DNA from 3 places in the Lysinibacillus sp. UBA5994 genome. Region 3 is predicted to be linked to each of the others. Evidence: riboswitches for the same ligand, from Rfam matches in the RefSeq annotation. Region 3 holds a riboswitch; each other region holds the start of a gene.
What was found. A riboswitch is a leader RNA that binds a small molecule or an ion and turns the genes downstream of it on or off. The one in region 3 is predicted to bind thiamine pyrophosphate.
Positions count from the first base shown of each region.

Region 1: it holds a riboswitch for thiamine pyrophosphate, as region 3 does, so the genes downstream of both, B3D98_RS08310 (ABC transporter substrate-binding protein) here and thiC (phosphomethylpyrimidine synthase ThiC) in region 3, are expected to answer to the same signal.
Region 2: it holds a riboswitch for thiamine pyrophosphate, as region 3 does, so the genes downstream of both, thiM (hydroxyethylthiazole kinase) here and thiC (phosphomethylpyrimidine synthase ThiC) in region 3, are expected to answer to the same signal.

Region 1 is NZ_DJAU01000026.1:46,174-48,447, reverse strand. It holds gene B3D98_RS08320 (ABC transporter permease) at 1-7, opposite strand, end outside; gene B3D98_RS08315 (thiamine-binding protein) at 7-297, opposite strand; gene B3D98_RS08310 (ABC transporter substrate-binding protein) at 299-1,294, opposite strand; TPP riboswitch at 1,448-1,558, opposite strand; gene parC (DNA topoisomerase IV subunit A) at 1,667-2,274, opposite strand, start outside.
Region 2 is NZ_DJAU01000045.1:10,543-12,816, reverse strand. It holds gene mbcS (acyl-CoA synthetase MbcS) at 1-740, opposite strand, end outside; TPP riboswitch at 931-1,028, shown strand; gene thiM (hydroxyethylthiazole kinase) at 1,112-1,879, shown strand; gene thiD (bifunctional hydroxymethylpyrimidine kinase/phosphomethylpyrimidine kinase) at 1,867-2,274, shown strand, end outside.
Region 3 is NZ_DJAU01000051.1:14,926-17,199, reverse strand. It holds gene B3D98_RS15550 (AEC family transporter) at 1-828, shown strand, start outside; TPP riboswitch at 889-1,003, shown strand; gene thiC (phosphomethylpyrimidine synthase ThiC) at 1,144-2,274, shown strand, end outside.

The DNA of each region.
Region 1 (2,274 bases), on a different contig from region 3:
GTTTCATTACTGATATTTCTCCGTTAATGTATCCATCGTAATACCCGTTGGCTGATATAAAATTTTCACTTGTGTAATGACATTAATGGCACCAAGTTCGATCATCTTCTCATTCATTTTTTCAATGATTTGGAGCAATGTTGAAAGCTCACCCTCCATCGTTGTTTCCAATGGATGTACCTCATATTTCACCCCAGAAGCATCGATCACCGCAATTGCTGCATCGACATATGGTATAACATCTTCATATTTCTCTGTCTTCGGAATGATTTGTACACTGATTAATGAATTTGCCATCTTATTTGGCCTCCTTTTTAGGTAAGAAATCATTAGTAAAGGCTTTTTTCGCATCAAATTCGCCCTCTAGTACTTGATTGCTAGACATCCATTTCGCGTAATTTTCCCACACAGAAAGCTTTTGCTCTCCCCATTGCTTGGCATCATCCTGATATTTATCAGCCAGCCATTCCTGACTTTTATGCACTAATGCTTTATCTAAATCAGGTGCCGCTTCGATTAAAATATCAGCCGCTTCACTTGGGTTTTCAATTGCGTATTCATAGCCCTTCGATGCAGCTGCCACAAAGGCTTTGACTACATCCGGGTTGTCCTGTATCATTTTTTCATTTGTAGCTAAAACTGGCGTATAATAATCCAATTGATCACTATAATCTGTAAGATATAGCATATTAATCTTTTCCCCACGCAGCTCAGCCTCAATCCCAGTCCATGCATAATAAATCCAAGCAAAATCTATATCTTTTTCCATCATTGTAAAGAAATCTAAATCCCCTGCATTGACGATATCTAGCTTATTAATATCTGCCTTTTCTTTTTGCATGAGTGATTGTAAAACGGCTTGCTCTAATGGTGCGCCCCAACCACCATAGGTTTTACCTTCAAAATCCTTTGGCGATGTAATGCCCTTTGAAGCAATAGAAGCAAAGCCAGATGTATTATGCTGTATAATTGCTGCGATGGAGACCAGCGGCACATCCTGGACTCGTGCCTGTGTTATGCCTTCCTGATAGCTCACGCCAAAATCCGCCTTTCCAGAAGCAACAAGCTGATCTGCGCCCGCCTCACCAGGCATAATAATATCAACATCTAAACCCTGTTCCTCAAAATAACCGAGTTTTTTGGCAACATATAGTCCTGTATGATTTGTATTCGGCGTCCAATCCAGTACCACAGACACCTTTTTCAGCTTGTCTGCAGCCTGCTTGTCATCCTTGTCACTACAGCCTACTAATGTCAATAGTGCTGCCAATAAAATAAAAAACCATTTTTTCATGCGAAAGCCTCCCAGTTTGTAATATGAAAGTGTTCATGAATGAATGTTGTCACCAGAAGAAAGCGTATACAATGTTGGCAAGCTGTTGCTTGAAAACATAAAAAAACGCCTAGGATTCCTCCCAGACGTATTGCAATCAATCTTCAAAACTTTGCTTTTTGAATAGATGTTCCCTACGCTGGTACGAGCCAAATCAGGTTCAAAGGGTCAGCGTCTACCGGACACAATCTCAGCTAGCAATTACTAGCCCCCCTACATTCTTTCGCTATGAACTTTTCGATGATTATTATACCCATAGTTTCACTTAAATGACAAGGTGCTATTTTTGAATAGAGCTTAAAGCCCAGCGCTCCTAAGAGGCTGGGCATGCTTTTAGCTTGGTTTCTGTTCTTTTTTGGCTGTTACAACATGAGAAATTGCTCCATCTGTTGCAATATCCACTTTAAATGAACCATTGGAATGGCGATCCGCACGAGACAATGCTTGTACGTCAATCATCTCTTGAACACCTTTTTCAGTTTCAATCACAACCTGCTCCTCGTCTGTTGCTTGAACAACTGCCACAATTCGGTGAGGGTTTGCTTTTAACTCTGTTAATACTTTTAGTCCACGTTTTGCACGACTCGCTACTTCAACTTCAGCGACATTCATTTTCTTTACGGCCCCACGCTGTGTCACAATCACTACATAGTGGGTAACATCAGGCTGTAACACATTGACTCCAACTAAGGCTTCTCCATCTTTTAGTGTGATCCCTTTCACACCGCCTGTTTTCACACCTGTAACTGGTAACTCCTCCATAGGGAAACGAATCGCATAGGCTGTATCCGTTGTGAGCATCAGCTCCACGTCATCTGTTACAAATGATGCATAGATCATCGCATCACCAGCCTTGACGTTCATCGTTTTAATTGGCTTTGAATAACGTGTTACCGCATAGTCTGCGAGTGGTGAGCGCTTAATTTGGCCATCTTTTGTGG
Region 2 (2,274 bases), on a different contig from region 3:
CCTTTGTAGACAAATGCAGTAGCACCACTGCCTAAAGTAGCTAGAAATGGACTCCAAATCCATTTTTGCCACCCTGGTGCTGCAGTCGCCCAAACAATATCATTTTCTTGTACACCCAACCAATGTGGTGCTGTTGTTCGTAAATGAGCATAGCCCCAACTATGCGTATGCACTGCTGCTTTTGGATTTCCTGTTGTTCCGCTTGTATAGGCTAAAAATGCATTGTCTGTGCTTTTTGTTGGGATAGGATTTATGTAGGTTGTAGGTTGATTATTCATTTTTTCAAGTATGTTCTGCCAAGGTTCATGTGCATTCCCTATGACAAATTGCAGTATGTCTTGTAAATTTCCTACTTTATCGAACTGTTCAATATAGGGTTCAAATGCAATAACTGCTTTAGCATTTGCATGATGAATTCGATACTCAATATCCTTTGTTCTTAACATCTCAGAACTTGGAATAATAGTTAAACCCGCTTTCAATGCAGCAATATACACAATATATGCTTCAACCGAACGTGGTACCATTACTAAAATGACATCACCTTTCTTTAAACCTTGCTTGGTGAATACATGTGCTGCTTGATTCGCTTTTTCCAATAAATGTGCATATGTAATACATTGGATGTCTTGGTTTTCTTCACAAATGATTAAAGCATTTTTGGCTGCATCCTGAGCATATTTTTCAATTTCCTCTACTATGTTATACCATTCTGGTGCAACTAAATCTTGTCTTTTCATGGCAATTGCCCCCTTTTGTTATGACACATTATAAAACTCTTTTTTCAGCATTTTCAATGGTTTGTGCTTAATTTCGGTAAAGTCATGACAACTATCATACCCTCCTATATGGCATCGGTCACATTTTATCTATAGGAAAACTTGCTATTGAATACATATGAAAAGTATGGTACATTTTGGTCAACTAAAAGCAAGATTGCAGGGGGACTCGTAAGAGTTGAGAAGGTAAAACCTGACCCTTTGAACCTGTTAGTTAATACTGACGTAGGGAGCAATAAACATCGTTTTCAGATGAAAGGCTCTTTTCGTGCATTTTTACACAAAAAGAGCCTTTTTTGCATGCTTACGTCCATCCCTAAAGGAGGACTACAATGATTTTTCAAACAATTCGTCAACAGCAACCACTTATCCATTGTATTACCAATTATGTAGTGGCAAATTTTCAAGCAAATGGTTTATTAGCGATAGGTGCTTCACCAGTAATGGCCGATGACTACCAAGAGGTAGAGGAGATGGTGGCCATTGCTCAAGCATTATTAATTAATATTGGAACACTTAATGATCGCACAAAAAGTGCCATGTTATTAGCAGGTGAAAAAGCCAATAAACTTGGTATTCCTGTTATTTTAGATCCTGTCGGAGTTGGAGCCACAACTTATCGTAAGGAAACCGTAAGATACTTACTGGAAAACATACACTTTGCCGTGATTCGCTGTAATCTCGGCGAGCTAGCAGCAATAGTTGGTGTAAATTGGCAACAAAAAGGTGTCGATAGTGGTCATGGCACTATCGCTATGGAATTAGAAGCCACATCATTGGCTCAACGCTATCAATGCATTGTTATTGTCACAGGAGAACGCGATTTTATAACTGATGGCAAGCATAGCCAATGGATCGCTGGTGGTCATCCACAAATGACGGAAGTAACGGGTACAGGTTGTTTACTTAGCGCAATTTGTGGCGCAGCCTATAGTGTAAGCCATAATCCTTACCAACAATTAACGGAAACACTTACTTACTATAAAAAAGCAGGTGTACTGGCATCCGCATTTACTGCAGACATTGGTGATTTTCAAATAGCCTTACTCAATGCTATACATCGCTTATCAAAGGATGGTGCAGCTTCATGCATATTGTAACAACAATCGCTGGCTCAGATAGTGGTGGTGGCGCGGGTATACAGGCTGATTTAAAAACATTTCAGGAATTAGAAGTGTTTGGTACTTCTGTTATTACTGCTCTAACTGCTCAAAATACTTTGGGTGTAACAGGTGTTTACCCTATTGACGTTTCCTTTATAAAAAAACAATTCGAGGCCTTAGTAGAAGATTTTCCAATCGCTGCGATTAAAACAGGAATGCTTTATTCCTCAGAAATTATCAAAGCAATTGCACACAAGATCAGGGAGCTAAACATTCCACTGATTGTTGATCCGGTGATGATTGCAAAAGGTGGGGAAAGCCTATTACAGCAAGAAGCTATCGATGCCTTACGCTCAACTTTATTACCACTTGCTACGGTTGTTACGCCCAAT
Region 3 (2,274 bases):
GCATTGTCTCAGCTTATTACATATTGCTTTATGCCAGCAGCTGTTTTTGTAAATTTATATGAAACACATGTGGAATTAACTGTACTGGGAGAGGTCGGATTATTTATTGTACTCTTTATCGGTAGTCAAATGATACTCAGTCACTTTATGGCAAAAGGGTTAGGTTTAGCTAGAACAGAGGCAGCTGTCTTTAAAAATAGTGTTGTGCTCATTAACTCGGGTAATTACGGTATTCCAGTGGCTCAAATGATATTTGCCACGCAACCTATTGGAGTAGCCATTCAGGTCATGCTCGTAATCTTTCAAAATATGACTACGTATACATATGGTTTATACAATTTAATTTCTTCTACAAAGTCAGGTATGACAATCATCAAGGATTTCTTTAAAATGCCTATTATTCATGCGCTGATTATAGGTGTCGCTATGAATTATTTTGATATCGGTATTCCACAGTTTATCAAAATACCAGTAGAACATGTGGCAGATGGATTTATTGCTGTGGCCCTAATTACTTTAGGTGCGCAATTATCACAACTAGAGATGAAATCAATGTTTAATAAAACCGTCTTTATCAGCTGTTTTACGCGACTAATTATTGGACCATCTGTTGCATTGGCCATTATTTATATATTGGGATTAGATGGAGTCGTCGCACAATCACTGTTTATAGCTAGTGCCTTTCCAACATCCCGCAATAGTTCTAGTCTAGCATTGGAATATGATGTAGAATCAGCAACAGCCGCGCAAGCTGTTTTATTTTCAACCATTGTAAGCTGTATAACTGTAACCATTGTGATCTATTTTGCAGAAGTATTATTTACCTAGTAAGATAAAAAATAACTTCCATCTCTTAGTATTATCTGCTACACTAGCATCAAACTAAATAGTATTAACTAGGGGAGTCTGATGAGTCAGGCTGAGAGGGAAACGCTACGAAGTTTCTTGACCCTTTGGACCTGATCTGGCTCATACCAGCGTGGGAAAGTTAAGAAGCTATTGCAGAGTATGCAATCAATAGACCTTTACATTCGTGGCCGGATCCAAATAATTATTTTGGATTCGGCCTTTATTTTTTGGATTGTTGGGGTGAGCTAGAATCGGTCCTTATATCAAAATAAATTTAAGGGAGAGAAGTAGCTCATGTCAGTAATTAGTGAAAAGAATATTACCATTATGTCCAGCTTTGAAGGAAGCAAAAAAGTATATGTGGAAGGAACACGCCCAGATATTCTAGTACCTATGCGAGAAATTGCATTAAGTCCGACAACAGGCAGTTTTGGAAATGAAGAAAATGCTCCTATTCGAGTATATGATACGAGTGGGCCCTATACAGATCCAGCCTACCAAGTAGATATTACGAAAGGTTTACCTGCCTTACGAAATGCATGGATTCAAGAGCGAGGGGATGTAGAAGCATATGAGGGACGCTCTATTAAACCGGAGGATAATGGCTTTCGTCATGTTGATGACCCGCGTATTCAAGAAAATGTCTTCCCTGAGTTGGCGAGAAAGCCTTTGCGTGCTAAAAAAGGTAAAAATGTGACACAGCTTCACTATGCACGAAAGGGAATTATAACGCCTGAAATGGAGTTTGTAGCGATTCGTGAAAATATGGATCCTGAATTTGTACGTTCAGAAATTGCAGCTGGGCGTGCTATAATGCCTTCTAATATTAATCACCCTGAGGCAGAGCCAATGATTATTGGGCGTAATTTTCATGTAAAGATCAATGCGAATATCGGGAATTCTGCTGTATCTTCTTCCATTGCAGAAGAAGTTGAGAAAATGACCTGGGCAACTCGATGGGGCGCAGATAATATTATGGATTTATCGACTGGTAAACATATTCATACAACTAGAGAATGGATTATTCGAAATGCTGCAGTGCCAGTGGGAACAGTGCCAATTTATCAGGCTTTAGAAAAGGTAAATGGTGTAGCAGAGGATTTAACGTGGGAGGTTTATCGTGATACTCTCATTGAACAAGCTGAGCAGGGTGTGGATTACTTCACCATTCATGCAGGTGTCCTTTTACGCTATGTACCACTAACAGCAAATCGTGTGACAGGTATTGTATCTCGAGGTGGCTCTATCATGGCACAGTGGTGTTTATATCATCATCAAGAGAATTTCCTGTATACACATTTTGAGGAAATTTGTGAAATTATGAAAGCCTATGATGTTGCTTTTTCCTTAGGTGATGGTTTACGCCCAGGCTCAATTGCAGATGCCAATGATGAGGCACAATTTGCAGAGCTTGAAACACTAGGC